DNA from 4 places in the Methylobacterium sp. WL1 genome. Region 4 is predicted to be linked to each of the others. Evidence: riboswitches for the same ligand, from Rfam matches in the RefSeq annotation. Region 4 holds a riboswitch; each other region holds the start of a gene.

The links. A riboswitch is a leader RNA that binds a small molecule or an ion and turns the genes downstream of it on or off. The one in region 4 is predicted to bind cobalamin.
Positions count from the first base shown of each region.
Region 1: another riboswitch for cobalamin. It lies ahead of FVA80_RS29690 (CbtB domain-containing protein); the one in region 4 lies ahead of FVA80_RS11935 (TonB-dependent receptor).
Region 2: another riboswitch for cobalamin. It lies ahead of FVA80_RS08255 (TonB-dependent receptor); the one in region 4 lies ahead of FVA80_RS11935 (TonB-dependent receptor).
Region 3: another riboswitch for cobalamin. It lies ahead of FVA80_RS19925 (TonB-dependent siderophore receptor); the one in region 4 lies ahead of FVA80_RS11935 (TonB-dependent receptor).

Region 1 covers NZ_CP042823.1:6,099,794-6,102,998, reverse strand. The annotation lists gene FVA80_RS29700 (coagulation factor 5 8 type domain-containing protein) at 1-428, opposite strand, end outside; gene FVA80_RS29695 (DUF4424 domain-containing protein) at 552-1,574, opposite strand; cobalamin riboswitch at 1,804-1,999, shown strand; gene FVA80_RS29690 (CbtB domain-containing protein) at 2,033-2,209, shown strand; gene FVA80_RS29685 (CbtA family protein) at 2,226-2,975, shown strand; gene FVA80_RS29680 (DUF1636 domain-containing protein) at 2,983-3,205, shown strand, end outside.
Region 2 covers NZ_CP042823.1:1,664,207-1,667,411, forward strand. The annotation lists gene FVA80_RS08255 (TonB-dependent receptor) at 1-1,392, opposite strand, end outside; cobalamin riboswitch at 1,632-1,830, opposite strand; gene FVA80_RS08260 (cell wall hydrolase) at 2,248-2,838, shown strand.
Region 3 covers NZ_CP042823.1:4,101,309-4,104,513, forward strand. The annotation lists gene FVA80_RS19925 (TonB-dependent siderophore receptor) at 1-1,355, opposite strand, end outside; cobalamin riboswitch at 1,576-1,785, opposite strand; gene FVA80_RS19930 (hypothetical protein) at 2,662-2,982, shown strand.
Region 4 covers NZ_CP042823.1:2,442,766-2,445,970, reverse strand. The annotation lists gene FVA80_RS11940 (HigA family addiction module antitoxin) at 145-504, opposite strand; cobalamin riboswitch at 766-962, shown strand; gene FVA80_RS11935 (TonB-dependent receptor) at 1,308-3,205, shown strand, end outside.

The DNA of each region.
Region 1 (3,205 bases), 2.6 Mb from region 4:
GCGCCGGGCTTCTCGTTCAGGAGCGTCACGTCGAGGCCCAGCATGGCCCGCAGGGCGATCAGGTCGAACGCCGCCTCCTCGCACATGACCCGGACCGTGACGTTCGGCATCGAGGCCGGCATCGCGACGCGGACGGAACGCGTCCAGGCGCGCTCGTCGGCCTCAATGACGACCGTGCCGGCCTCCGACTCGACCGGACGGGACGCGATGCCCGGTGCGGACCACGTCACGCCGTCCTGCGAGAACAGGATGGCGCCCTCCGCGACCGAACCGCCCTCCCCGCACGGGATCCCGACAACGGACCGGACCGGGAAGCGGCCGCCGAGGTCGAGGTCCAGCCAGGTCCTATCCGCCTCGACAACGCGCTGCGGGGCGCGGCCGGACGCGAGATCGACGAGGGCGGATGTCGGGGCGTCTTCCGGGGCCATCGTGTCTCCGAGGCGGGCTGGACCAAACGCGCCGAGGTCGGGGCCGGAGGGCGCGCCCGGCGGTGCCCGTATCGAACCCGACGCGTCAAGCCCATGGGCGCACCGCGAGGGCGCCCGACCGATTCATTCTCCCGTCTTGGTCTTGAGCAGCAGGATCTCGATATCGCGCTGCGGGACGAAGTCCCTCATCACCGTCTCGAAGGTCGTCGGGCCGGTCTTCTTCACGTTGGCCCCGCAGAACGAGACCAGGGTCGTAGGATCCCCCTTGTCCACGACCAGCTTGAACTGGCCGATCGGGCCAGCCCAGTTGCCGCCGGAGCTGATCACGTGGGAGAGGGACCGTTCGTAGGCCTGGAACGCCCGGCTGCCGTCGGCGCTCGACCGCCGGTACAGGGCCTGGGCCACCCGCTCGAAGGTCGGGTCCGTGCAATATCGGGTCGCGTAGTGCGCCTTCTGCGCCGGGTCGAGGTTCGGCCCGCCGTAGGACAGGCTCGCGAGACCGCCGAGGCTCGGGACGTAGCTCTGGCGCACCGCGATCTCGCGCCCGGCGGGAAAGACCTGCCGGCGCCAGAATTTCGACTTCAATGTCCAGAGCGGGGCATCCGCGATCGTCCCGTCCTTGTGCTCCTGCCGCTCCAGGATGCCGGCCGCGATCAGGTCGCGCCGCTGGCGCTCGCCGAGGCGGCGCAGGGCCGCTTCCGTCGCCGCGGTGGTTGGCACGAGCGGGATCCCCAGCGCCTTGAGCCGAGCGGTGATCTCCACGGGCGGTGTATCGCTCCGCATCAGGAACGCCCGCTGCTCGACCTGCGATTCGACGGGCTCGCCATCGACCGCGGACTGGAACTTCAGGAAGTTATCGTGCGCCGGATCGGGGAGCGAAACCAGCATCTCGGAGTCACCGGTGATGTCGGGCATCGGGAACGCGATCGTGGTCTCGATGTCGGAATCGGTCAGGTTGCGGAACCGATAGTCGATCTGCACGGCCTGCTCGGAGAGGTACATATCCTCGGCCGCGAGGGCGATCGTGCCGGCCTTTTCCAGGACGAGCCCCCCGGCGATGAGCGCGGCGGTGCTGTCGTCGGACCGGACCGGAAGGGACGTGGCCGCCAGGACGACGAGGGCCAGCGACAAGGTACGCATCGACATCAATGCTCAAGGGTTCGAGAATCGGACAGGGGCCGGAATCGTCCATGCCGGCCGTTACACGGCGCCGGTGCCGCGGGCCAAGCGCCGACGGCGGTCGCGACGCGTCGAAGTCCGTCCCCCCAATGCGTTTCGACACTCACGGCCACCGCCCGACCCGCATATCCTTGCCGTACCCCAAGAGTCCGAAACGATTCCGCCGGGCCTCCGTTGTGCGAGAGCTGTCATGCGTCTACAACGATGGCGTGACGGTGCCCCAGAGACGGGGTGAAAAGGGAATGCGGTGAGGGGTACGAACCTCGAAACCGCGGCTGCCCCCGCAACTGTGAGCGGCGAGCGTCTGCCAGTAGGCCACCGGAGCGATCCGGGAAGGTGGCAGGCGCGCCGAGCCGCGAGCCAGGAGACCTGCCGTCACGATGAGATCCCGCAATGCCGCCGGTGGGGCGGCTGGAGACATGTTGATGACCACCTCGACCCTCGCCCCCACCGGCACCCGCGCCGGAGAGCGTCCGGTTGCCGTCGCGCTCGCGGCCTTCCTGGGCCTCGGCCTCCTGTTCATGGCGGGCTTCTCGCCGGCGATCGCGCTGCACAACGCCGCGCACGATTTCCGGCATACCCAGAACTTCCCCTGCCACTGACGCCCCTGGCGCAGGGATGATCATCCGGCTTCTGTCGGCGGCCCTGGCCGCCGGCTTCCTCGCGGCCGTCGTCGTGACCGGCCTCGAGTTGACGCTGACGTCGCCGCTGATCGTGGCGGCCGAGCGCTATGAGACCAAGCAGACGCACCAGGCCGAGCGCAGGCTCCCGATCATGTCGGCTCAGGTCGTGCTGGCTCATGCGGGGCACGATCATGCCACACCGGACGCCGCGCCCGAGTGGCAGCCCGGCGAGGGGTTGCCCCGGATGGCCTTCACCGCTCTGGCGACGCTCGTGGGCGGGGTCGGCTACGCCCTCCTGCTCGGTGCGGTGATCTTGGCCTGCGGCCGTGAGCCGACGCGGCAGGTCGGTGTCGCGTTCGCGATCGCGGGCTTCGCCAGCGTCGCTCTGGCCCCGGGCCTGGGATTGCCGCCGGAATTGCCGGGCAGCGAGGCGGCACCGCTCGCCGCCCGTCAGGCGTGGTGGGTGATGACCGCCGCCGCCACCGGGATGGGCCTGTACCTGATCACGGTCCGGCGCTCGCTGATCGCGATCCTGGGCGGCCTCGTGCTGATCGTGGCGCCGCACGTCGCCGGTGCGCCGCAGGCTGCGGAGGTGTCCTCGGAGCTTCCCGCGGCACTCGCGGCGCAGTTCGCGGCGCGCTCGCTGGCGATCAGCTTCGTCTTCTGGATGCTGATCGGCCTCGGCTTCGGCTGGGCCTGGCAGGCTTTCGGCCGTGGAAACGCACGCGGGACGGTGCATGCCTGAGGCCGTCATGCCTGAGACCGTCCTTTACGTTTGTACGACCTGCCGCCGCCCGGGCGACGATCCGGACGGGCCCCGGGCCGGCGCGCGCCTGCTCGAGGCCCTGCGCGCGCGCAACACGTCCGGGCAGCTGCGGATCGAGGGGGTCGAGTGCCTGTCGGTGTGCAAGCGGCCCTGTTCCGTGGCGGTCGCGTCCGAGACCCGCTGGACCTACGTCTACGGCGACATGGACC
Region 2 (3,205 bases), 780 kb from region 4:
GAACAGGGGGCTTGCCGGATCGACCGTGGCAGTCACCCCGCGCACGTCGTTCGAGTGGAAGCCGCCGCCGTAATTCACGTAGAGCTCGGTGTCGAACCACGGTCCGAGGGTCAGGCCGAGCTTCGGGTTGACGATGCCGTCGCGGGCCCGGCCCGAATTGGCCGGCGTGTCCGAGGCGACGCGGGCATCATAGCCGTCGGCACGGAAGCCGAGGCTGGTGCGCAGCCAGTCGGTCCAGCGCACCCGGTTGTCGAAATAGACAGCCCCGCTCGTCTCCAGCACCCGGTCGTCGAGCACGCCCGAGCGGTATTGCCGGTTCGTCGTGTTGAACAGCCCGACCCGGATGCTGTCGGTCCGGGTCTGCACGCCGACCTCGTTCTCCATCGGACGCCCGAACACGTCGCCCTGGAAGATGTGCAGCGCCTCGCCGCCGCCGATGATGCGCTGGTCGAGCTGGTGGAACTGGTCGCCGCTGACCGGATCGTTGAGGAAATAGGTGAAGTCGTTGAACAGGTTGAGCTGCGAGCGGATCACGTAGGCCGAGGCCCGGGTCAAGCCGGTTTCGTCGGTGCTGCTGAAGCGGCCGGACAGCGAGAGGCGGCTCGTATCGCCGCCATCCGTGAGGTTGATCGTGCCGTAGCGGCCGATCAGCCCCTGCGCGACCGCCCGCTCGGGGATCTGGTTGGTGGCGGTCCAGCGGCCCGCATAGGCCATGCCGGTGACCGAGAATCCGTCGAGCGCCGTGCCCTGGCTGTAGCGGGCGACGGTGCTGATCTTGCGCAGGGCGTCCGGGACCACCCACGGACCGTCGTAGACCTGTGCGTCGGCCGCGACCAGGAGGTTGCCGTCCCCGATCGGGGTCGAGGCGATGGTGAGCGCGCGCTTGTAGCCGAAGCTGCCGATGGCGGTGAGCGCGAGGTTTTTCTGGACGGTGTCGAGATAGTCGATCCGCACGGAGCCGGCGGAGGCGAAGTCGCCGTCGCGTACGAAGTACGGCCCCTTGTGGAACTCCACCGCGCCGACGAGTTCGGGGATCAGGAAGTTGATGTCGGCATAGCCCTGCCCGTGGGCGTGGGTGCGCATGTTGAGCGGCATGCCGTCCAGGAACAGGGCGATGTCGGTACCGTGGTCGAGGTTGAAGCCGCGCAGGAAGAACTGGTTGGCCTTCCCCTCCCCGCTATGCTGGGTGACGATCAGGCCCGGCACCGCCTCCAGCACCTCGCCGGGACGCGTCACCGGCCGGCTGTTGAGCTGGGCGCCCGTGATCACCCCCGCGCTGGCGGAAGCCACGGGCAGGAGCGGGCCGCCGATGCCGGTCACGCCGCCGACATAGCCCGCACTCGCGGCGGCACCGCCCCGCGGGGCCCCGGAAGGCTCTGCGGTGACCGAGATCTCGTCGAGCGTCGCCTCGGTGTCCGGGCCCGGCCGGGATCCGTCCCGGGCGGAGGCCGCAGGGGGCAGCAGCGCCAGGGCCGTCAGCACGGCCAGTTTCGAGAGCGTGAAGCGCGGGACAGGACGGGACACGGGACCTCGGGCGACGGCAGTGGCACGTCACCGCGAACGAGACCGCGCCGACCGCGCTCGCGCGGGCGTCCCGGCACCCGCCAGGACACCCCGCCCAGCGCGTTTCGCGTGTGACCACGACTGACGGCAGGTCTCCTGGCTCACGGGTCGCCGCCCTCTCGTCGTCTTCCCGGGCGAGGCGGCCCAGTGACGTGGTGACGAGAAGGCTCACCGCTTACAGTTGCGGGGGCAGCCGCGGATTCGGGGAAGACCCCTCACCGCGTTCCCTTTTGATCCCCGAAGGGAACCGTCCCGGCCACCTTCGAGCCAAGGCTTGGGTCCCGTCAACGTCCCGGCACCGGTTGGCGGCGTGTGTGTCTATCGGATGACACCGGGCCCTCGGCCGGCTCTCGTTCCAGCCGAACGAGGCCGCCGACCGGGGGACTCGTCCCTCCGATCCCGGACGGCTCCGGGCGATGCTACGCTAATGGTATCGCGAAGCTTTTCCGCCCGGACCTGCGGCTCCCGCTGCGGCTCCGGTCCGTCCCGCGAGGGGCCGCGTTCCAGGGCTGTCCGTGGTCCGCCAGCGCGGGCCGACCGGCGTTCGGGGCGATCCACGCATGCCGGCCCGCCACATCCTCGCCGCGAACGTGCACACAAGCTTGGCGCGTACAACGATCGAGAGTGGCGACGCCGGGCAGGGCGATCGCCCTGCCCCGAGGCCGGAGGACGGAGCGCTGATGCATGCAGGGTAGCGAGAGGATCAAGACCGTTTCGGGGCTGGTCGCGCTGGCGCTCGCCGGCGGCCTCGGTGCGTGCAACACCGCGTCACCCCTGACCACAGGATCGATCCCCGGCCGCAAGCCGTCGATGGTGGTCACCGACGCCGAGCGCGACTGCCTCGGCCGGGCCATGTATTTCGAATCGAACCGCAGCGACGAATCCGGTCTGCTGGCCGTCGGCACCGTGGTCATGAACCGGATGGAGGCCGCGATCTTCCCGGGCGGCATCTGTGCGGTGGTCGGGCAGCCCGGGCAGTTCGCCCCCGGCGTCCTGACCAAGCCGATGCAGGACCGCGACCTCCAAAAGGTGGCGGATGCCGCCGACGCGGTGCTGGCGGGCGAGCGTCACCCGAAGGTCGGGAAGGCGATGTATTTCCACACGGCCGGCCACCACTTCCCGTACACGAACATGCACTACGTGGCCGTAGCCGGCGGCAATGCCTTCTACGAGAAGCGCAACTCCCGCGCCGCCAAGGCGGAAACGCCGGCGCCCGCCGCCCTGCCCCCGACGGTGTCGAGCTACGCGGCCGGCCCGGCTGCGCCGACGCGTTAGCGCTGCGCACAACGATCCGAACGGCCTTGCCGGATCCGGATCGCGCTTCCGGCGCGGGTCCCTCCCCTTGCCGCAAGCCTGCGCCCCGGCACCACCCGCTCGCAGCGCGTGTCCATCCCGCTGCGAGCGTGGCCGCCCGCGACCACGCGGGCCGGCGGAAGCCGCCGCAAGCCATACATCGGGACGCGGCTCCCGACAGGGACGCGGATCGACCGGCATAGAACGAGGCGGTGCTGTCGATCGCACCATCTTGACCGGTCATGGCAGATGAAGTGACATCGCGCGCGGCGGTAAATCTGTTGATTGGCTCCGTGACCCGCGGAGGCGAGATTTACATCGACGGGCGACGCCTTAGCTTGTCGGTTAG
Region 3 (3,205 bases), 1.7 Mb from region 4:
CGGAAGGACTGCTCGAAGATGTCCACCCGCATCCCCACGAGCGCCCGCCATTCCGGGGTGAGGACGATCTCGTCCTGCGCGTAGAGGCCGGTGTTGGTGACCCGCTCCAGGTTGTTGCGCGGGATGGTGATCGGCGGCAGCGCCTGCCCGTAGACGGGCGCGTAGATGTCGAGCGCGAAGGGGCTCGTGCGGAAATTCGAGCGGAAGTACTGCGTCCGGCTGTCGGTGCTCTCGCGGTCCAGCCCGAGCAGCACCGTGTGGCCGATCCCGGCCGTGTCGAAGCGCCCGAGCAGTTCGGCCTGCCCGATCGCCACGTCCCAGCGGTAGTCGCGCACGTTGCGGTCGCGCGCCACGGTGCGGTTGTCGGCGGCGAGCGAACGGACCTCGGCCGACTCGCCCGCCAGGTCGCCCGTGTTGAGGTAGGTCGCGAGCCGCATCTGCCAGGCGTCGTCGAAGCGATGATCGACGCGCACCTGCAGGGTGTTGTTGGTCTGATAGGTGCTCTGGCCCGGCTCCCCCAGGAAGCGTGAGATCGGCAGGAAGCCGAGCTGCTTGTTGATCGCGATCACCCCGCGGTCGAACACGATGCGGTTCTTGACGAACTCGGTCTCGACCGTGACGCGGGTATCCGGCGTCACCTGCCAGCTGATCACCGGCGCCACGAGCAGCCGGTCGCTGTTGACGAAGTCCCGGAAGCTGCCGGCGCCCTGGGCCGCGAGGTTGAACCGGTACAGGACCGTGCCATCCTCGTTGAGCGCGCCGCCGGCATCGACCGTCCCGCGCGTCAGCCCGAACGAATCGATCTGGGTGCCCATCTCGACGAAGCGCTGGGCGGTGGGCTGCTTGGTGATGAGGTTCACCAGCCCGCCCGGATCGCTGCGCCCGACCAGTCCGGCGCCGGGGCCCTTCAGCACCTCGATCCGCTCGATGTTCTGGGCGTCGGGCGGCGGGGGCGTGCCGCGATTGAGCGGGAAACCGTTCTTGTAGATCTCCGAGGTCGTCACCCCGCGGATGGCGTAGCTGAACAGGCTCAGGCCGCCGAAATTGTTCTGCTGCGCGACGCCGGGGAGGTAGTTGAACACGCGATCGACGCGGGTGGCGGCGAGGTCGCTGATCACCTCCCGGGGGGCGACGGTGACCACCTGCGGCACGTCGATCTGCCGGGTCGGGGTCCGGGTCGCGCTGACGGCCCGGGTCGCACCGTAGCCCGGAGTCGGCCCGATCAGGCCGATGCTGTCCGACGCGGCCGTCGTACCGGGGGCTGGGCTGCCGCCGACATGCTCGACCGAGACCTCCTCCAGGGCGATGCTCTCCTGCGCCCGCGTCTCGCCGGCCGGCGAGCCCGCCGTCAGGATCGCCGCGAGGGCGACACGCGGGCTCTGGCGGCGGAAGGGAGACCGGGAACGGCTCCGCGGGCCCCGGGCTTTCGCGGAGGGATGGGTCGTGGTCGGCTTCGGGCGGACTGGCACCGGCACACTCATGGTTGTCGAGCCGGAGGCTTCAGCGTGAGCGCGTGCGGGCGACGGGCCCACGGGGCCGCGCCGTCCCTGCGTTCCGCCGGGGCACCCCGCCCGAGGGTCGTCGTCGCGCCGAGGCAGGTCTCCTGGCTCGCGGGTCACGATCCCGGCCTGGTCTTCCCGATGCGACGCATCAGTGACCACGGGCGGCAGGGACTCACCGCTTACAGTTGCGGGGGCAGCTTCGGCCTTGCCCGTACGAGCGCACCGAATTCCCATCTTCGCCCGCGGACCGAAGCCCGCGGGAACCTTGGCCGCCCGATACTCGCCACCGCGCCCCCGGGGGTCAATGCCTCAACGACAGAATGCAATAACGTTACACACGCTGTGGTTTCAGGGACACATCGGCCTCCCGGTTCGCCAGCTCACGGTTTCGGCTCTGGCGGATGAGCGAGCCCGGGCGAGCAGCGGGGGGGGCCTTCCGGGGCCGGATCCGGGATCTCTTCCACGTGGCCGCGGAAGCCAGCGCCGGACGTCGGCCTGTCGGCGCGCGGTGGCGGCGAGACGGCCAGCAGGCAGCCCGGCCGAGACCGCGATGGTCTGCCAGGGACCGGACGGCGCGGCCATCCGGGCGTGTTCACCGTGCGGAGCCACCCGCAGGCGGAGCGCCAGGCCCGGGTTGGCCGCAGCCTCGTCCAGGAACCCGGACCTGTCCGGATCGGGTGGGTGTTGGCCCCAGACCGGGACGGACGCGCCGCCTCCAAGCTCTTCCGATCCCGCTCGGCCGCAAACCGTAACGCAGCGATTCGACACGGCGTTCGATCCGTCCGGATACGGTCTTGCGTCCACCTGGGGCGGCCCCCGATCTGTTTCGAGACGCGGCCCGGATTGCACCCGCGGTGCCAGGGAGCGACGCGCCTCGGCGCGAGGCCGGGCGAACTCCGGGCCGCCGCCGGGCTCATCCGTATCGGGCGCGCGGCGTGGGCCGGGCGCGTCGAGACCCGCATCAGATCGGCGGGCTGCGAGCCCCCCGCGCGGGCTTCGCGGTGCGTGCCGGCCTCCGGTGGGCCCTCGGGGCGCGGCACCTGCGGCTTGGCTTCGACACCGGGTCGCGGCGTCGCGAACCTGAACGGCCGCAGGGGGTTTGCTTTCCGAAGAGCGCGGTCGGCACCGACGCGGTACGCCGCGCGGCGTGGAGAACATGATGATGGACAGCACCCTGGCTTCGGTAACGGTCCCTTCCCTGAAGGCCGCTCGATCGGCGCGAGACCGCCTGGCCCGTGCCGGGTTTGCCCGCAACAGCATCGACATCGAGCGGCATGGCGACGGGTTTGAGGTCTCGATCAACACGCGCGAAGAGAACAAGGCACGGGCCGAGCGTATCTTGACCGGATCGCCGCTGGGCAACGACCTCCGGCAGGCCGGGGAACAGGCGGCCGACTTCGTGCACGGCAACCGCTCTTTCGCCCTGGGCCTCGCCGCATTGGCCGGTTTCGCGATCTTCAGCCTGACGAAGCGCCGGTGACCCTCGTACCCGCCGTCAATCGGCTCGCGCGCCGGTTCCGTGCCGGCGCACCGTCACGACGCGTGCCCTCCCGACGAGGGTGCGGGTGCGGGATGGCTACCGGATCTCACCCCTCCGCGCTGAGAAGCCGTGGAGGGGGCGTGGAGGGGGCAGCGGGGTAAGCCCGCGTCTGCTCTAAGCCCGCCATCCGGCCTGCGAAGTCCGCGCCCGTCAGCGTGAAGCC
Region 4 (3,205 bases):
ATCATGCGTCGCAAAGCGGTGCGTCCCGGCCAAGAAGCGACGACAAGGCGTGGAGGCCCGATCAATGCGCGTTCACCCCGCGTCGCGCAGGGGAGATCCGGTAACGTTCCGGCATCCCGGAGAACCGGTCGCCACGAATTGAGCTCACCCAAACGCGTAGACGCGCTTGACGATTACCTGAGGCCTTTCGGTCGGGGTCTGGACGCCGGTCCGGCCCGCGAGTTCCCTCTCGACCTTCTGTTCGAGTTTCCGCGCGCGCGAGATATCGTAGTGGGTCTGCATCTCCATCAGCATCTCCATGCGGGCCCCGAACACCTTCTCGACCCGCAGAGCCAGTTCGGCCGTAAGAGCGATCTTCTCGTTCAAGAAGTCGGACAGCGTTTGGCGCGTCACGTTGAGCAGGCTGGCCGCAGCCATGACAGTTAGGTTACGCGGCTCAAGGATATTGCGGCGAACAAACCCGCCAGGATGACAGGGATTCCCTAATACATAGGATGAATTCATAATGATTCTCCTACCAGGTTTTGCAAATTTGGCGAATAAGCGATAGAACGAAAACCACTATTTTAGCCGATGCGCCGTCTTAAAACACCTCCGATTTCGGCTCGCAAATCTTACGTGACAGCTCAAAAAAAGTTCCTGAGTTGTCTAAAAGTAAAATAAGTAGATTTTAATTTGCATCGCGCGAGGCGATCGTGCGCCTGATCGCAGGCCGCCCACGCAGGGGGCCGGATATCCACACGCTTGACGTTCCACCGGCATACAGCCACGCTAGTCGGCGACGGTTCCCCTCGGGGATCAAAAGGGAACGCGGTGAGGGGCCTGCCCTGAAACCGCGGCTGTCCCCGCAACTGTGAGCGGCGAGTCCTTCACCACCACGTCACTGGGTCTCAAGCCCGGGAAGACGGTGCGAGGGCGGCGACCCGCGAGCCAGGAGACCTGCCGTCAGCCGTGGTCACACGCGAAACGCGTCAGGCGGGGTGTCCTGGCGGGTGTCGAGACGGCCGTGCGCGAGCGCGGTCGGCGAGGCCTCGTTCGCGGTGACGTGCCACAGCAAGCGCGCCCGCGTCCCGGTTCCCGATGCTTTCCCTTGTCGTGCCGATCCCGGCCGCGTTTGCACGCGGCCCGATCCTTCACCCGGGCCGCCGCGCGTGGACCGGACCGGATCAGACACGCATCCGCAATTGTAATGTTATTACATTGCTATTAGGGCATCTGAACCGGCGGCCGCCGCGCTCGGACCTATCCTCACCATGTCGCGATCCAAACTTCCTCGTCGCAGCCGGCGTAGACCGCTCTGCGGTGCCATGCTCACGCTCCTGGCAAGCCCGGCCGCAGCCCAGGAAACCGTGACCCTCGATCAGCTCTCCGTCGAGGGGGAGGGCGGCGTCAGCCTGACCCGCGCTGCACCGACCGGGCTGAACCTGCGCACGCCCGACCGGACCGCGAGCCGGCTCGGGCTGACGCCGCTGGAGACGCCGGCGAGCGTCGATATCGTATCGGGCGAGACCGCACGGCTGCGCGGCCAGGACACGATCGCCGAAGCCGTGACCCAGGACGCCACCGGCATCACCACGATCGCGGCGCCGGGCAACGGCAACGGCGCCTTCACGTCGCGCGGTTTCGCGGGCCCGAACTCGATCCAGCAGCTCTACGACGGCACACGCTTCTATGTCGGGGCCAACACGGTCACGTTCCCGTTCGACACCTGGAACGTCGAGCGTATCGAGGTGCTGCGCGGCCCGTCCTCGGTGCTCTACGGCGACGGCGCCATCGGCGGCGTGATCAACGTGGTGCCGAAGAAGCCGGTCTTCGTGCCGATCAACACCGCGCGCGCGGTGATCGGCACCGACGGCGTCGCGCGGCTGGCGCTGGATTCGGGCGGGGCGCTCGGGCGCGAGGAATTCGGCGACACCTTCGCGTACCGCCTCAACGTCAGCGGCAACCGCGCGGATGGCTGGATCCGGCCGGAGGGCGATTTCCGCAACCTCGCCGTCTCGGCCGCCCTGCTGTTCCAGCCGAGCCCAGACCTCGCCGTCACGGTGAGCCACGACCTCGGCTACCAGGAGCCGGCGCGCTACTGGGGCACGCCCCTGGTCGAGGGTAGGATCCCGGACCTGATCCGGTTCAACAACTACAACGTCCGCGACGCGAAGATTACCTGGTCGGATAACTGGACCCAGTTCAAGACCGAGTGGACGCCCTCGGACGACATCATCGTGCGCAATACGGCCTATCGGCTCACCAGCCGGCGGCATTGGCTCGATACCGAGCAATACACCTACAACCGCGGCACCGGGCTGGTCGACCGGGGCAGCTACACCGAGATCTACCACAGCCAGGAACAGGTCGGGAATCGCCTGGACGCGAGCGTCAAGGGCAACCTGTTCGGCCTGCCGAACGCGTTCGCGGTCGGGTTCGACGTGAACCACATCGACTTCCGCCACACGAACAATTTCACCTTCGACCAGACCACCAGCGTGCCGCTGATAGGCTATGATCCAGGATACTTCCCGCAGAACGGGCGGGCGCAGCCGGCCTACGCGACACAGACCAGCCAGGCCTCGGTCTTCGCCGAGGACCGGGTGATCCTGTCGGACAAGCTCTCGTTCCTCACCGGCGTGCGCCTGGACGTGCCGACGCTCCGTCGCGAGGATTTGCAGAGCGGATCGCAGTTCGAGAAAACCTATCAGGCGCTCGGCTACCGGTTCGGGCTGGTCTACAACCCGACGCCGGACAGCGCGCTCTACGCCCAGTACAGCTTCGCGACCGACCCGGTGAACAGCCTCATCACCCTGACGCAGTCGCTCTCAGGGTTCCAGCTCGCCACCGGCACGCAGGTTGAAATCGGCGCCAAGGGCCTCGCATTCGACGGCGCACTGGAATGGACGGTTGCCGGATACCGGATCGTCAAGGACAACCTGATCTCGACCGTGCCGGGTCAGCCGACCGTGTCGACCCAGGTCGGCCAGCAATCCTCGCAGGGCTTCGAGCTGGCGCTTGGCTGGCACCTCGCCCCGGGCTGGCGGCTGGACGGCAACCTCGCGCTCCTGCACGCGCAATACGATACGTTCAATCAGAGCGTGAACGGCGCGACCGTCTCGTATGCCGGCAACCAGCCGATCGACGTGCCCGAGCGGGTCGCCAACCTGTGGCTGACCTGGGACTTTGCCCGCGCCTGGACGGCACGCGTGGGGCTCCAGAA